Regions from separate parts of the Brevibacterium sanguinis genome, predicted to be linked through region 1. Evidence: riboswitches for the same ligand, from Rfam matches in the RefSeq annotation. Region 1 holds a riboswitch; each other region holds the start of a gene.
What was found. Region 1 has a riboswitch for thiamine pyrophosphate ahead of thiM (hydroxyethylthiazole kinase). Riboswitches for the same ligand answer to the same signal wherever they lie in the genome.
Positions count from the first base shown of each region.

Region 2: it holds a riboswitch for thiamine pyrophosphate, as region 1 does, so the genes downstream of both, ABD154_RS13725 (TenA family protein) here and thiM (hydroxyethylthiazole kinase) in region 1, are expected to answer to the same signal.
Region 3: it holds a riboswitch for thiamine pyrophosphate, as region 1 does, so the genes downstream of both, thiC (phosphomethylpyrimidine synthase ThiC) here and thiM (hydroxyethylthiazole kinase) in region 1, are expected to answer to the same signal.
Region 4: it holds a riboswitch for thiamine pyrophosphate, as region 1 does, so the genes downstream of both, thiO (glycine oxidase ThiO) here and thiM (hydroxyethylthiazole kinase) in region 1, are expected to answer to the same signal.

Region 1 covers NZ_BAAAMB010000008.1:60,629-64,510, reverse strand. The annotation lists gene thiD (bifunctional hydroxymethylpyrimidine kinase/phosphomethylpyrimidine kinase) at 1-540, opposite strand, end outside; gene thiE (thiamine phosphate synthase) at 537-1,262, opposite strand; gene thiM (hydroxyethylthiazole kinase) at 1,259-2,119, opposite strand; TPP riboswitch at 2,107-2,210, opposite strand; gene ABD154_RS09345 (sugar ABC transporter permease) at 2,297-3,508, opposite strand; gene ABD154_RS09340 (ATP-binding cassette domain-containing protein) at 3,505-3,882, opposite strand, start outside.
Region 2 covers NZ_BAAAMB010000010.1:388,044-391,925, reverse strand. The annotation lists gene ABD154_RS13730 (dihydroxyacetone kinase subunit DhaK) at 1-685, shown strand, start outside; gene ABD154_RS13725 (TenA family protein) at 726-1,397, opposite strand; TPP riboswitch at 1,394-1,498, opposite strand; gene ABD154_RS13720 (ATP-grasp domain-containing protein) at 1,506-2,516, opposite strand; gene ABD154_RS13715 (VOC family protein) at 2,629-2,991, shown strand; gene ABD154_RS13710 (alpha/beta fold hydrolase) at 2,995-3,882, opposite strand, start outside.
Region 3 covers NZ_BAAAMB010000006.1:162,694-166,575, reverse strand. The annotation lists gene ABD154_RS07565 (M18 family aminopeptidase) at 125-1,489, shown strand; TPP riboswitch at 1,927-2,037, shown strand; gene thiC (phosphomethylpyrimidine synthase ThiC) at 2,034-3,863, shown strand.
Region 4 covers NZ_BAAAMB010000009.1:34,348-38,229, reverse strand. The annotation lists gene moeB (molybdopterin-synthase adenylyltransferase MoeB) at 1-50, opposite strand, end outside; gene ABD154_RS10470 (thiazole synthase) at 47-856, opposite strand; gene thiS (sulfur carrier protein ThiS) at 858-1,094, opposite strand; gene thiO (glycine oxidase ThiO) at 1,091-2,290, opposite strand; TPP riboswitch at 2,281-2,383, opposite strand; gene thiE (thiamine phosphate synthase) at 2,407-3,195, shown strand; gene ABD154_RS10450 (ketopantoate reductase family protein) at 3,192-3,882, shown strand, end outside.

The DNA.
Region 1 (3,882 bases):
CTTGAGGAGCACGGCACGGGCACCCCGGGCGATGAGCTCGCGTGCCTGGTCACGCATCTGGGCCGGCGTCTGCGCCTCAGCGACATCATCGCCGAGAAGGAGGGCCGCCTCGGGGAGGTTCGGGGTGATGAGATCGGCGACGGGCAGGAGACGCTCCCGCACCGCGGCGACCGCATCGACCTCGAGGAGGCGGTGCCCGGACGTCGACACCATGACCGGGTCGACGGTGAAGAACCCGAAATCGGAGGTGCGCGCCCGGTCGACGACGAGGTCGACGAGCGACGTCGACCCGAGCATCCCCGTCTTCGTCGCATCGACGGGCATGTCGCCCAGAACACTGTCGAGCTCGGCGACGACGAAGTCCTCATCGATCGGGTAGACGCGGGAGACCCCGTGCGTGTTCTGCGCGACGAGCGCGGTGATCGCCGTGGTCCCCAGCACCCCGAGGGCAGTGAACGTCTTGAGGTCGGCGTGGATGCCCGCCCCGCCCGAGGGGTCGGTGCCGGCGATCGACAGGGTGATCGGTGGGCGCGTGCTCATGCCGCTCCCCCGTTCTCGCCGGCGACCGGCTCGGTCCCGTCACCGTACGCGGTGAGCAGCTCACGGGCCGCCCGCTCGGGGTCGGCGGCACGGCAGATCGCGGAGACGACGCAGAAGCCGAGCAGTCCGCGACCGCGCAGCTGCGGAACCCGGCCGGCGTCGATGCCGCCGATCGCGACCGCGGGCAGTCCCGCCTCGGCCGTCAGATCGCCGAGGCGGTCGGGGCCGATCCCGGCCGGCGCGTCGGTCTTCGTCGTCGTGTCGAAGACGGGCCCGATGCCGACGAGGTCGACGGCGCCGGTGGCCCGGGCCGCCGCGAATTCGGCGGCGCTGGCGGCGGAGAGACCGATGAGCGGCTCGGGACCGACGAGGTCGCGCACCTCGGTGACGGGAGTGTCGGTCTGTCCGACATGGATGTGGACGTCGGCGCCCTCATCGAGGAGGTGCCGGGTGACGGCGACCCGGTCGTTGAGGAAGAGCGGGACGCGGCGGTCGGTGCCGGCCACCGCCTCGCCGACGGCGGCGATGACCTCCCTGGTCAGGGTCAGGAACTCGGTGTCGTCGATGTCCTTGTCCCGGACCTGGACGATGCCGGCTCCCCCGCGCACGGCGGCGAGCACGGTCTCGGCGACGGTGCGACCGGCCTCCCGGCACTGCGCGGAATCGGTGACGAGGTAGAGGCGGGCGTCGACGCCGGCGAGGCGCTCACTCGTCGCGCTCATGCTCTCGTCACCTCGACCCGGGCCTCGCCGATGCGCGCATCGTCGGTGGTGTGGAGAGCATCGAGGAAGTGCTCGGCAAAGCTGCCCGGTCCGGCGGCGCCGGTCGCCGCGGCCTCGCCGGCGACGGCGAAGTGGGCGTGGGCGGCGACGACGGCGGTGAACTGATCGAACGCCGCGAGTCCCGCCGGACCCGCACCCGGACTCGAGTCGACCGGCGCGACGGCGGCGAGGTAGGCGGCGGTGACGGCGCCGAGCGAACACCCGGTGCCGATGACGAGCGGCATGAACGCATGTCCGCCGTCGACACGGGCGATGTGGTCGACACCGTCGATGTGGGCGACGATGGCGTCACGCTTGCCCGAGACGGCGACGATCGCCCCACTGGTCCGCGCGAGCTCGGCCGCCGCCGGGAGGACGGCGTCGACCTCGTCGGTCGATTCGACGCCGCGCCCGCCGGCCCCGGCACCAGCCAGAGCCGCGATCTCCGAGGCGTTGCCGCGGATCGCGGTCGGGCGATCGGCGGCGGCCCGGCGGATGCGGGTGGTGCGGAAGTCGACGGCGCCGATGCTCACGGGGTCGAGCACCCACGGAGTCGAATCCGCGGTGACCGCGCCGATCGCGGCGTCGGCGGCGAGGAACTGCTGGTTCGTCGCGGTTCCGAAGTTGACGAGCAGACCGCCGGCCAGGTGCGCGAACTGCCCGGCGTCGGCCTCGTGGTCGAGCATCGCCGGGGACGCGCCGACAGCGAGCAGCACGTTCGCGCTGAACTGCTGGACGACCGTGTTCGTGATGCATTGGATGAGCGGATTCGCCGCGCGCAGACGTGCGTGCGCCGACGACAGATCGATGTCAGTCATGACGATCCCTTCGCTAGCATGGCCCAGATCAGGTTCGATGGGTGTCCTCTCAGCCCGGCGCGACTGCCGCCGGGCACCCCATGTCATTGCCCATGACTGTACCAAAATCGCCGAGGCGGGGGTGAGGTGGGGTCACCCCCTGACCTCGCCCCCGCCTCGGCGCCGGTGAAGGAGAACTCACCCCCTGCCGACGTACCGCTGTCCGCGCCGACTGACGGCGTCGATGACGACGGCGGTGAGGAGGACGAGAGCGGTGATGATCTGCTGCATATCGGAGTTGAAGCCGATGAGGTAGAGACCGTTGTTGATCGCGCCGACGACGAACGCCCCGAGGACCGCGGCCCACGCCGACCCCCGCCCGCCGAAGAGGGAGGTGCCGCCGATGACGGCCGCGGCGATCGCGTTGAGGAGGTCCTGGGTGCCCACGAGCGTCGACCCCGCGTTCGTCGTCACTCCGGCCTTGACGAAGCCGAAGAGGGCGGCGAGGACACCGGCGGTCATGAACACGCTGATGCGCACCCACGTCACACGGATGCCGGCGCGCCGGGCGGCTTCGACCTTGCCGCCGACGGCGTAGATCGAGCGCCCGTACCGGGTCTTGCGCAGCACGAGGTCGATGATGATCGCGATGACCATCATGAGGAAGAACGGCAGCGCGAGTCCGAAGTCCTGGTTGACGAGGATGAGGAAGCCGAAGACGATCGCCGCGAGGAGGACGATGCGCACGCTGACGGCCGTCCAGCTCGGACTGTCGAGGCCCGCGGAGTGCCGCCGCAGCTTCGCGTGGATGATGCCGGCGGCGAAGCCGATGACCGCGATCGCCCCGAAGACGTACGCCCAGAACGCCGGGAAGTAGTAGCTGGCGAAGTCGAAGACGAACGTGTCGGCCATCGAGAGGTTCTTCTGCGTGCCGAGCACCGTGAGCGTGAGCCCCGTGAACGCGAGCAGACCCGCAAGGGTGACGACGAACGCGGGAATCCCGACGACGGCGAAGAACCAGCCCTGGATCGCCCCGATGACGAGGCCGAGCAGGAGGATGATCGTCACCGCGACGACCGGCGGGACCCCCTGCCGGACGACGAGGACACCGAGCACCGAGGCGGCGAGACCGCCGAGCTGGGCGAGCGAGAGGTCGATCTCGCCGAGGAGGAGGATGAGGTTGATCCCGAGCGCGAGGATCGCCAGGTAGGCGACCTGGGTCGAGAGGTTGACGAGGTTCGCCGGGGAGAGGAAGTTGCTGTTCGCCGACTGGAAGACGATGACGATGACGACGAGGGCGAGGATGACGGGGAACGACCCGAGCTGGCCCTCCCGGATCCGGCGGACGAACGTCCGCACGAGCCCCTCGTCGGAGATCCGCTCGTCGGTGATGAGGGAATTGCGGGTCATCGGCGCTCACCCCTCCGCGCGGCCCGCTGGGTCACGACGTTGTCATTGGCTCCGGTGATCGCGGCGACGAGGACGTCGGTGCGCTCGTCTCCCGGGAAGTCCCCGGCATCCTTGCCCAGCCGCAGCACGTGGACACGGTCGCACACGGCTTGGACATCGGCCATGTTGTGGCTGACGAGGAGCACCCCGAGGTCACGGTCGCGGAGGCGTTCGATGAGGTTGAGCACTTCGGCGGTCTGGGCGACGCCGAGGGCGGCCGTCGGTTCGTCGAGCATGACGAGCGAGGGTTCGCCGAGGAGGGAACGGGCGATCGCCACCGTCTGGCGCTGGCCGCCGGACAGGGCGGCGATCGGCACGCGCACGCTCGGGATCTT
Region 2 (3,882 bases), on a different contig from region 1:
GGCGGTGCCGACGGCAGCGGCGACGCGGAGTGCGCAGGAGCCGACGTCGACCGCCGACTCTCTGCGGCAGCGGACGGCAGCCGGTGGGGACACGGATCTCGAGACCGCGGTGCTCCGCCGGTTCGCCGAACTCGTCGAGGAGCAGCACGCCCATCTGACGGAACTCGATCAGGTGGGCGGTGACGGGGACTTCGGGGACAACCTCCGCGGTGGACTGCGCCACGCCACTCGACTCGTCGACTCCTCCGAGGCCGCGGGATTCGCCGCAGCCGAAGCGGCGTTCCTCGGCGGCGTCGGCGGCACGAGCGGACCGCTCCTCGGCCTGCTCTTCCACGAGCTCAGCGCCGGTTACGCCGAACTCGACGCCGACACCCACCGCGAGACCGCGTCTGACCTCTGGAAGCGGGCGACGGCGGCCGGATGCGCGGCGATCCAGCGCGTCGGCGGCGCTGAGACCGGGGATCGGACCGTCGTCGACGTCCTCCATCCCACCGCCTCGGCGTTCGGGAAGGGATTCGCCTCAGCGGCGCAGACCGCCGCCGAGGCGGCACAGGCGACGGCCGACATGCAGGCGAGGCGGGGTCGGGCGAGCTACGTCGACGGCCGCGGAGCCGGCACACCCGACGCCGGAGCCGTGGGCATCTCGCTCCTCTTCTCCGCTGCCGCCGAAGTCTACGAGAAGTAGCCCTAGCCGGTACGAGAAGCAGCCTGGCCCGGCAGCGCGGTCACCGGTACGCCTCGTCGAAGAACGCGCGTTCGAGCCCGACGGCCCGCTGCCACAGATCGGCCAGGCGCTGCCGGGCGGCAGCCGATGCCGCATCGTCCCCGCGCGGGTACACCCGTTCGAGTTCGTCGACGAGGAACTGCACCCAGCCGGTGAAGGCCTCCCCGCGGTGGAGGTCGATCCACCCGGTGTGGAGGTCGCGGCTCGGCATGGCCCGATCCTGCTCGCCCCACTCGAGGTAGAGCCATTCGGCGATGACGAGGACGACGAGGACGTCGGGGTACGACGCCGCGGCGACCGCCTCGCGCATGACGTCGCGGAACCCCGCGGTCACCTCGGTGAGCTGGGGATCGGTGTAGTCCGCGGGCTCCACCCCCACCTCGGCGAAGGCGCGGAGGAAGTACGAATCCTCATCGGCGGCGAGGAACCCGAGCTGCTGGGCGAACCGGAGCTTCGCGGTGATGGTGTCGGCGTGGGCGACGCTGGCGCCGAGCATCGAGAGGAAGTCATCGAAGAACTGGTAGTCCTGGACGAGGTACTTCGCCATCACCGCGTCGTCGACGGTGCCCGCGAAGAGCTCGGAGACGAACCGGTGATGGGTCGCCGCGGTCCACTCCGCCTCGGCGCTCGCCCGCAGCTCGGGCACGGCTCCGCCGGTCGCGACTGTGATCATGATGAGCCTCCATCTTCCTCCGCCGGTGTCACCCGGATCAGGTTCTAAGGGTCTGCGTGCGCACTCTCAGCGCCGGTCGCGGCGCTCCCCTGTGGTGGTTCGAGACTATCAGCCGACCGGTGCCGCCACAGCTGCGTCATGATGGGCGGCCTCGAGCTTCGCGCCGAGCACCTCGGCCAGCCGGACGGCGGCAGGCTGACGGCCGGCCGCACGCTCGCCGGCCTCGACCTCGGCGTTGTAGTTCGTGTTCGTGTTGATGTCGTAGACGACCTGGCGACCGTCGGCGGTGTCGATGAATTCGACCCCGGCGAAGTCGATGCCGAGTTCGGTGAGCAGCGCTTCGAGCCGACCGATGAGCGGGGTGTCCGCGGTGATCTCGTCGCGCCGGGTGAACTGACTGTCGCCGAGGCTGCCGGCCGTCCCGGGAACGGCGCAGGCATCGGCGGGGCAGAGTTCGAAGGAGCCGGCGGAGACGTCGACGGCGACGGCGTAGTGGAAGCGGCCGCCGATGAACTCGGCGCGCGTGATGAACGGCGCGGCCGGCTGCAGGTACTCCTGGACGAGGGTGATGCCGTCGATCGGCTCGGTGGACCCGTCGGGGGCGAAGTCGGCCACGGCGGCCTCGAGCTCGGCGTGCGAGTCGAAGCGGCGCACGCCCAGTCCCTTGCCGCCCTGGTTGTGCTTCGTGATGAACGGGGGCGCGAACCCGGCAGCCACCTCGGCGATCGCCGCTGATCCGATGTTCGCCGAGGTGGCCGGCACCTCGATCCCGTGCGCGGCGAGCACGCGGTGCTGGCGGATCTTGCTGACCTCGAGCTCGAGGACCTGCGAGCCGTTGACGACGGTGCGGCCTGCGGCCTCGAGCCACGCGAGGACCGCGCGTCCGTACTCCTTGACGTGGGGGTCCGTGCGGGTGTGCGACGATGCCGAGAGTCGGGACCAGAAGACGCCCTCGGGCGGGGCGGCGGCGAGGTCGATCGCGGCACCGGGCAGCAGCCACTCGACGAGCTCGACGCCGAGGTCGGCGAAGGCGTCAGCGAACGGCGGGATCCACTCGGGATTGTCGTGGATGACGTAGACCGCGGGACCGTCCGCGACCGGCAGGGTGTGCGTGCTCATCGAAGTCCTCTCATGCGCCGTGGCTCTGGCAGGTGCGCTGTTATTGCTCAACAATTCTATCGAGTCGGTGATTCCCTGGGTCGTGTCCGCCCTGCGGCGTAGACTCAGGACCATGGCTATCGCAAAGCAGCCCGTGGTCGTTCTCGATGCTCCGGATGCTGGTGAGCTCGCCCAGTTCTACGGCGAACTCCTCGACTGGCAGGTCCGCGTCGACGACGACGGCACATGGGCCGAGATCACGTCCGATTCCTGGCCGCCCATCTGCTTCCAGCAGGTCGAGGACTACCACGCCCCGAGCTGGCCGAGCCAGGAGCACCCGCAGCAGATGCACATCGACGTCATGGTCGATGACCTCGATGCCGCCGAGGCGGAGGTCATCGGGCTCGGCGCCGGGAAGGCCGCCGTCCAGCCGGGGGAGACATTCCGCGTCTTCCTCGACCCGGCCGGTCACCCGTTCTGTCTCTGCGTCAACTGAGACTCAGCGCGACAGCACGTCGTCGACGGCGTCGATGACGGCATCGGGACGCTCATGGGTGACGAGATGCCCGGCGTCCTCGAGGACGACGAGCCTGCCCTGCGGCATCGTGTCGACGTTCGTCGCCGCCGCCGCGTTCTGGCGCGAGCGCATCCGCCGCTCGAGCAGTCCCCGCTGCCGACCGCCCTGGAGGACGACGCCGGGCACGTCCGGTCCGCCGTCGCGTTCGAGCATCCGCATGAGCGCGATCGACGAGGTGACATGCCGTTCCTCGCGCAGCGCCATGCGCATCGCCCGCTGGGTGAGCGAGTCGCGCCAGAACAGGGCGAGATCCGCCTCGGTGATCAGCGGTGATGCCCCGTCGGGCAGGAGCGTTCGGGTGAAGCGATCGCCCTGGCCGGCCCGGATGAGCAGCGACCCGAGCCGCATCGAACCGGCGTTGAGGGCCGCGACCGCAGGGGAGAGGATCGCCGAGGCGGTCGCATCGACGAGCACCATCCCGGCGACCCGCTCGGGGTTGAGGTGCGCGAAGAGTCTGACGATCGGTCCGCCCCAGCTGTGGCCGACGAGGACGACCGGCGTGTTCCCGGCGACCTGGTCGACCACCTCGGCGAGGTCGTCGACGATCCGCTCGAGACTGCGCGGACTCCGGTCGTCAGCGCTGCCGCCGATGTTCGCGCGGTCGTAGGACACGGTCCGGGTGCGGGTGGCGACCTCCCGTTGGATGTGCGTCCAGGCAGCCGCCGAGGCACCCATGCCCGCTTCGAAGACGATGCACGGACCAGGCGCCTCACCTGCGGTGACGGTGCGGATGCGGCGGCCGTCGGCGAGCGTGACGATCTCCTCGGTGAGGCCGTCACCGGGATCGAGGTGCGGCGGGCGAGACGAGCC
Region 3 (3,882 bases), on a different contig from region 1:
CCGGCCACCCGGTGCGGGCGACCGCTGACCGTCCAAGTCGGGCGACCCTTTGCCACCCGGTTCAGGCGACCGCTGGCGCTCCGGCCCCTGTGGTCGAAGCTACCCCAAAGGATAGGCTGTTCAGATGAGCACTCCATCCACGGATCAGACAGCAAACGCGCAGGTCGCAGCCGACCTCTCCGCTTTCGTCACGGCCTCTCCCAGCTCCTATCATGCCACTGCCGCAGCGGCCGAGCGCTTCGACGCCGCCGGGTTCACCCGACTCGACGAACGTCAGCCGTGGACCCTCGAGGTCGGCCGCGGGTACTACGTCATCCGCGACGGCGCGATCATCGCCTGGATGGCTCCGACAGGGCCGGTTGACGCAGGAGAAGCTGACTCAGCGGACGCCGACTCGACCGCGAACGGGACGACCGCCTCGGCGGTGCCCCCGTTCCGGGTCTTCGGCTCCCACACCGATTCGCCGGCGTTCAAGCTCAAGCCCGGTGACGAGTTCGTCGCCGAAGGCGTGCGCCAGTTCGGCGTCGAGATCTACGGCGGCCCGCTGCTCAACTCGTGGCTCGACCGGGAGCTCGCCCTCGCCGGGCGCCTCAGCCTCGCCGACGGCCGCGTCGTCCTCGCCCGCACGCCGGCGATCGCGCGCATCCCGCAGCTTGCGATCCATCTCGACCGGCAGGTCAACGAGGGACTCACCCTCGACAAGCAGCGGCACACGACCCCGATCGTCGGTCTCGCCGAGCTCGCCGAGGCCGATGTCCTCGAGATCCTCGCCGCCTCCGCCGACGTCGATCCCGAGCTCATCGTCGGCCACGACGTCTACACGATCCCCGCGCAGGAGCCCGCGCTCTTCGGTGCCGCGGACGAGTTCTTCGCCTCCCCGAGGCTCGACAACCTCCTCTCCGTCCACGCCGGGGTGACCGCGATGACGTCCCTCGACGCCGAGGCGCTCGATGCGGTGGCCCTGTTCGCCGGGTTCGATCATGAGGAGGTCGGGTCGAACTCGCGCTCGGGCGCGAGCGGCCCATTCCTCTCCGACGTCACCGAGCGGATCGTCGCCGCCCTCTACCCGGAGGCGAACCGCAGTGACTACCTCGCCGCACTGGCCGCCTCGGTGTGCGTGTCCTCCGACGCCGGCCACGCCGCCCACCCGAACTATCCCGAACGCCACGACCCGCACGTGCGCCCGCGCCTGGGTGCCGGGCCCCTGCTCAAGCTCAACGCCCAGCAGCGGTACGCCACCGATGCCGTCGGCGCGGCGACGTGGGCCCGGGCCTGCGCGGCCGCCGGGGTCGAGTACCAGGACTTCGTCTCGAACAACTCGGTGCCGTGCGGGTCGACGATCGGCCCGCTGACGGCCACCCGCATGGGCATGACGACGGTCGATGTGGGACCGGCGCTCTACTCGATGCACTCGGCGCGGGAGATGTGCGCGATCAGCGACGTCGTCGCGCTCAGCGCGGTCGCGAAGACGTTCCTCCAGGGCGCGTGAGGGGCTGAGCGCAGGGGGCGAACACAGAAGGCGAGCACTCGCTGGTTCAACGCGGTGCCTCGTTCAACGCTGAGCCTCGTTCAACCCGGAGCCTCACTCAACACGGAGCGTGAAAATCGCGTCCCCAAAGACGCGATATTCACGCTTCGTGTTGAACGAGCGCCGGCGGATTCGCCGAAGTGCGGATATTCACGCTTCGTGTTGAACGAGCACTCTAGTGAACGAGGGCTCGCGCACGTCCGGGGACACCCTGTGAGCGAATCTGCGAGGGTGCCCCACGCGCACGATGCCGCAGGAAACCAGTGTCCGCTGGAGCGCGTCCGCTGGGCACGCTGAAAACTGAGCCGCAAAATCGCGCGCCCGCGGGTCCGCCGTCTCGCGCAGTGAACACCTGCCTCGGGTGATTTTGTGGCGGCGCCCACACCGTGATAGTCGTTGTGTGACCCCACGGGGGCCTTCGGAAGAGGGCTGAGATCGAGCTGAGACCGCTCGAGACCGTTGAACCTGATCCGGTTGATACCGGCGGAGGAAGAGAGGATTGCAGATGGCTGCGCCTACCCCAGAGACCACCCGTCCCACCGCTGCTCCGCGCCCGACGGCGCCGGCAGAGAACCCCGGGAGCACCCCCGCGGATTTCGCTCTCGAGCAGTACCCCACCCATTCCCTGGCCTGGGTCGAGGACCGTGAGCACGGCATCCGCGTGCCCGTCACCCGCATCGACCTCGACGACACGAACGGCCGCCCCAACGAGCCGGTCCACGTCTACCGCACCGTCGGGCCCGGCGCCGTCCCCGAACAGGGTCTGCCGCCGCACCGCGCGGAGTGGATCGCCGACCGCGATGACACCGAGGACTACGCGGCCCGTGGCCACCTTATCGAGGACGACGGGCGGGCAGCCGTCCGCCGCGGCGCGCCCTCCCAGCAGTGGCAGGGGCCCGACCGGACGCCTCGGCGCGCGAAGGCCGGACGCACCGTCACCCAGATGCACTACGCCCGGCAGGGCATCATCACCCCCGAGATGCGCTACATCGCGATCCGCGAGCAGTGCGACGTCGAACTCGTCCGCTCCGAGGTCGCCGCCGGGCGCGCGATCATCCCTTCGAACATCAACCACCCCGAATCCGAGCCGATGATCATCGGCAAGGCGTTCCTCGTCAAGATCAACGCGAACATCGGCAACTCGGCGGTGACGAGCTCGATCGCCGAGGAGGTCCAGAAGCTCCAGTGGGCCGCGAAGTGGGGTGCCGACACCCTCATGGACCTCTCGACGGGCAATGACATCCACACCACCCGCGAGTGGATCATCCGCAACTCCCCCATCCCCATCGGCACCGTGCCGATCTACCAGGCGCTTGAGAAGGTCGATGGCGACGCCGAGGCGCTGACCTGGGAGATCTACCGGGACACCGTCATCGAGCAGTGCGAGCAGGGCGTCGATTACATGACCGTCCACGCCGGTGTGCTGCTGCGCTACGTTCCGCTCACCGCCGACCGGGTGACCGGAATGGTCTCCCGCGGCGGGTCGATCATGGCCGGATGGTGCCTGGCACACCATGAGGAGAACTTCCTCTACACGCACTTCGACGAGCTCTGCGAGATCTTCGCGCAGTACGACGTCGCGTTCTCCCTCGGCGACGGGCTGCGCCCCGGCTCGATCGCCGACGCCAACGACGCCGCCCAGTTCGCCGAACTCGACACCCTCGCCGAGCTGACGAAGCGCGCATGGGAGCACGACGTCCAGGTCATGGTCGAAGGCCCCGGCCACATTCCGCTCCACCTCGTGCGGGAGAACGTCGAGCGTCAGCAGGAGCTCTGCGACGGCGCGCCCTTCTACACCCTGGGTCCGCTCGTCACGGACATCGCGCCCGGCTACGACCACATCACCTCGGCGATCGGGGCGACGGAGATCGCCCGGTACGGCACGGCGATGCTCTGCTATGTCACCCCGAAGGAGCACCTGGGACTGCCCGACCTCGACGACGTCAAGACCGGGGTGATCACGTACAAGATCGCCGCCCACGCCGCCGACGTCGCGAAGGGCCACCCGGGGGCGACGGCCCGGGACGATGCGCTGTCGAAGGCGCGGTTCGAGTTCCGCTGGCGCGATCAGTTCGCGCTCGGCCTCGACCCGGAGACCGCCGAGTCCTTCCACGACGAGACGCTGCCGGCGGAACCGGCGAAGACCGCGCACTTCTGCTCGATGTGCGGGCCGAAGTTCTGCTCGATGCGCATCTCCCAGGACATCCGCGACACGTACGGCAGCGCCGAGGCGCAGGCCGCGATCGCCGGCATGCAGGAGAAGAGTCGGGAGTTCCTCGCCGCCGGCGGTGAGGTCTATCTGCCCGAACCGACGATCGGCCCGCGGCAGGACTGAGGTCCCGGCAGGACTGAGC
Region 4 (3,882 bases), on a different contig from region 1:
GCGATCTCCGCGGCGGTGAGCTCGGGTCCGGGTTCGACGAGCGGTCTCACGGTCCCATCACCAGGTTCTCGACCGAGGTCGTGCGGGCGGTCTCCGCGGTGACCCGCCCGTCGTCGGGCGACGATGCGAGCGCGAGCGGGCGTTTGGGGATCCGTCCCGCTCCAGCCGCCAGGCGACCGGCGTCGACGGCGAGCCGCATCGCCTGCGCCATCGCCGGGGCGTCGTGCGCGCGGGTGACGGCGGAGGCGAGCAGCACCGCGGTGCACCCGAGCTCCATGGCCAGGGCGGCGTCCGAGGCGGTGCCGATGCCCGCGTCGAGGATGACGGGCACCTGGGCGCGGGAGACGATCGTCTCGATGTTGTGCGGGTTGAGGATGCCCAGGCCCGAGCCGATCGGGGCGCCGGCCGGCATGACCGCGGCGACCCCGGCGTCCTCGAGCCGCTTCGCCAGCGCGGGATCGTCGTTCGTGTAGGCGAAGACCGTGAAGCCGTCGAGGACGAGCTCCTCGGTGGCGCGGAAGAGTTCGACGGGGTCGGGCAGCAGGGTGTCCTCGTCGGCGATGACCTCGAGTTTGACCCAGTTCGTCTCGAGCGCCTCCCGGGCCAGCTGGGCAGTGAGCACGGCATCGCGGGCCGTGTAGCAACCGGCCGTGTTCGGCAGCGAGCGGATGCCCAGTCGCTCGAGGAGCGCGAACACCGAATCCCTGGCCGCGGCGTCGAAGCGGCGGATCGCGACTGTCGTCAGCTCTGTCGCCGAGGCGGTCAGGGCGTCCTCGAGGATGCGCAGAGTGCTCGCCCCACCGGTGCCCATGACGAGGTGGGAGTCGAAGGTGACGGTGTCGATGGTCCAGCTCATGTCAGCCTCCCTGGACTGCGGTGACGATGTCGACGGTGTGGCCGTCGGTGATGGTGAAGCCGGCCCACAGGCCGCGTCGCACGACTTCGCCGTCGACGGCGAGGGCCACCCCGAGGCGGCCGCCGTCGACAGGGGTGCCGTCTTCGCTCAGCTGCCGTCCGGTGATGTCCTCGACGAGGGTGCGGGCGGTCGTGCCCGCAGTGATGTCCCGGCGGTCGCCGTTGAGTGTGATGGTCATGATCCCTTCCTTGCTGTCAGCAGTGGTGCACCAGGTGACTGCGGTGATGATGGCGGGTGGTCGGACTCGAACCGTGCCGGTGCCACAGCCGCGCGCGCACCGACGGGCAGCCACGCGGAGTCCGCGCCGACAACGAGATCCGCGCCGAGGCGGGCGCCGAACGGTGCGAGGAGAACCCCGTGGCGGAAGTACCCGGTGGAGACGACGAGACCGGGGTCGCTGCGACCGAGGAGGGGGAGGTCGTCGGGCGAGCCGGGCCGGGCCCGTGCCGTGATCTCGGTGATCTCACATCCGAGGAGCCCGGGCACGAGGCGTTCGGCGTCGTGGAGGAGACGGTGGACGCCCTCGGCGAGGATGCCCGCCTGGCCGTCCTCCCGGGAGGTCGCCCCGAGGACGAGCTCCCCATCGGGCCGCGGCACGACGTAGACGGGCCGACCGGCGACGAGTCCCCGGATCGTCCGGGTGAGCAGCGGGGGAGCGCCGGTATCCGAGCGGAGGCGGATGACGTCGCCGTGGACGGCCCGCAGCGGCAGCGCGGGAGCGCCGGCGATCGCATTGTGGGCCATGCCTGCGGCGAGCACGACCTGATCGGCGTGCAGCCGACGCCCTGAGGCGAGCTCGACTCCGGTCGTCCGGGCCGGGGCACTGCCGGTCGGTGATCCCTCATCGCCGACCAGTCCCGTCACCCGGTCCTCGATGACGCGGTCGCCGAGGACGGTGAGCAGCGCGCGCGTCACCCGCCGGGGATCGATCGCATGATCGCCGGGAATGAGGACGGCCCCGCACACACCGGGGGCCAGGGCTGGTTCGAGATCGCGGGCGCGGGATCCGGTGAGCAGGTCGAGGTCGGAACCGGCCGCGGACTGGAGGGCGCTGAGTTCGCGCAGGGCCGTGAGATCCGCGCGGTCTCCGGCGCAGACGAGTGTGGCGGTCGCCGTCTCCCCGAGGTCGGCCCCCGATTCCCGGGTCAGTGCCGCAGTGAATTCCGGGTAGAGGTCGGCGGAGACGCGCATGAGCGGAAACAGCGGAGTCTGGCCCCACGCGATCTCGGCGGCAGGGGCGATCATCCCGGCCGCGGCCGCGGTGGCGCCCGCGCCCGGGTGCGGATCGATGACGGTGACGGCCGCCCCGCGCCGGTGCAGCTCCCACGCCGTGGCCAGGCCGATGATCCCGGCGCCGACGACGATGACGTCCATGCGATTCTCCCTCCGGCGGCATGACCCGCATCAGGTGAGGCGGTCGGCACGAAGCCCTCTCAGCCTCCCAGCGAGGCTCCCGCGAACTCCTCTACTCTAGGAGCATGGTTCCCACGATGCCAACGTCTCCCGCAGTGCAAGACCCCGTGACCGCCCCTGCTGAGAACGCGGGCCACCCGGTCGACCGCGACGCCGCCGGCCGGGACGCCGCGCGGACCCGTGCGCTCGCCTCCGCCCGGCTCTACCTCTGCACCGACGCCCGCACGCAGCAGGGCGACCTCGGTGAGTTCCTCGACGCCGCCTACGCCGGGGGCGTCGACATCATCCAGCTCCGCGACAAGGGTCTCGAAGCCAGGGAGGAGATCGCCGCCCTCGAGATCCTCCGCGATGCCGCCCACCGGCACGGGAAGCTCTTCTCCGTCAACGACCGCGCCGATGTCGCTCTCCTCGTCGGCGCCGACTTCTTCCATGTCGGGCAGGGCGACCTGACGAGCGCGCAGGCCCGCACGGTGCTCGGCGACGACGTCATCCTCGGCCGGTCGACGCATTCGGTCGAGCAGGCGCTCGCCGCTGCCGCCGACCCGGAGATCGACTACTTCTGCCTCGGACCCGTGTGGGAGACCCCGACGAAGCCCGGTCGCCCGGCGGCCGGACTCGATCCGCTCGCGGCGGTGAGCGGGACGACGGCGAAGCCGTGGTTCGCGATCGGCGGGATCTCCGCCGGTGATCGTCTCCGGTCCGTGCAGGAGACCGGGGCGTCACGCATCGTCGTCGTCCGTGCGATCACCGAGGCGCCCGACCCCGCCGAGGCGGCCGCTCGGCTGCGCGCGCAGCTGACTTCCGCTGACCCCGACACGACCACCGGCACGACCACCGCGACGACCACGAAGGACGGCACCCTGTGACAATCCTCATCGCCGGAGCCGGCGCGACCGGCGGCGCCTTCGGCACCCGCCTCGTCGAAGCCGGACGCGACGTCACCTTCCTCGTCAGGCCCGCCCGCGCCGAGGCCCTGAGAGAGAGCGGCCTGCGATTCATCGCCCCCGACGAGGACCGGACGAATCCGGTGACCGTGACGACGGCAGAGGAGCTCGCGGCCGACCCGACCCCGGTCGACCTCGTCCTCGTCGCCGTCAAGGCCGGTGCCCTCGAATCGATCATCGCCGACGTCCGGCCGGCCGTCGGACCCCAGACCCTCATCATCCCGTTCCTCAACGGGATGGCGCAGATCGGTCGCCTCGAGGCGGAGTTCCCCGGGCAGGTGCTCGGCGGGCTCGTCAAGATCGTCGGCACGATGCGCGGAGCCGACATCGTCCAGATGACGGATCTCGCGACGATGACGATCGGGCGCCTCGGCGGGGGAGAGGTCCCACCCGCGGTCGTCGACGCGCTCGACGTCCCCGGCTTTCGGCTGCAGGTCATCGACGGCATCGACGACGCCCTGTGGGAGAAATGGGTGTTCATCGCCGCGGCCGGTGTCGTCACGTGCCTCTTCCGGGCACCGGTCGGCGCGATCATGGCCGCCGGCGGCGAACCCCACGTCGTGGGGATCATCGACGAACTCGAAGCCGTCGCCATGGCCGCCGGCCACC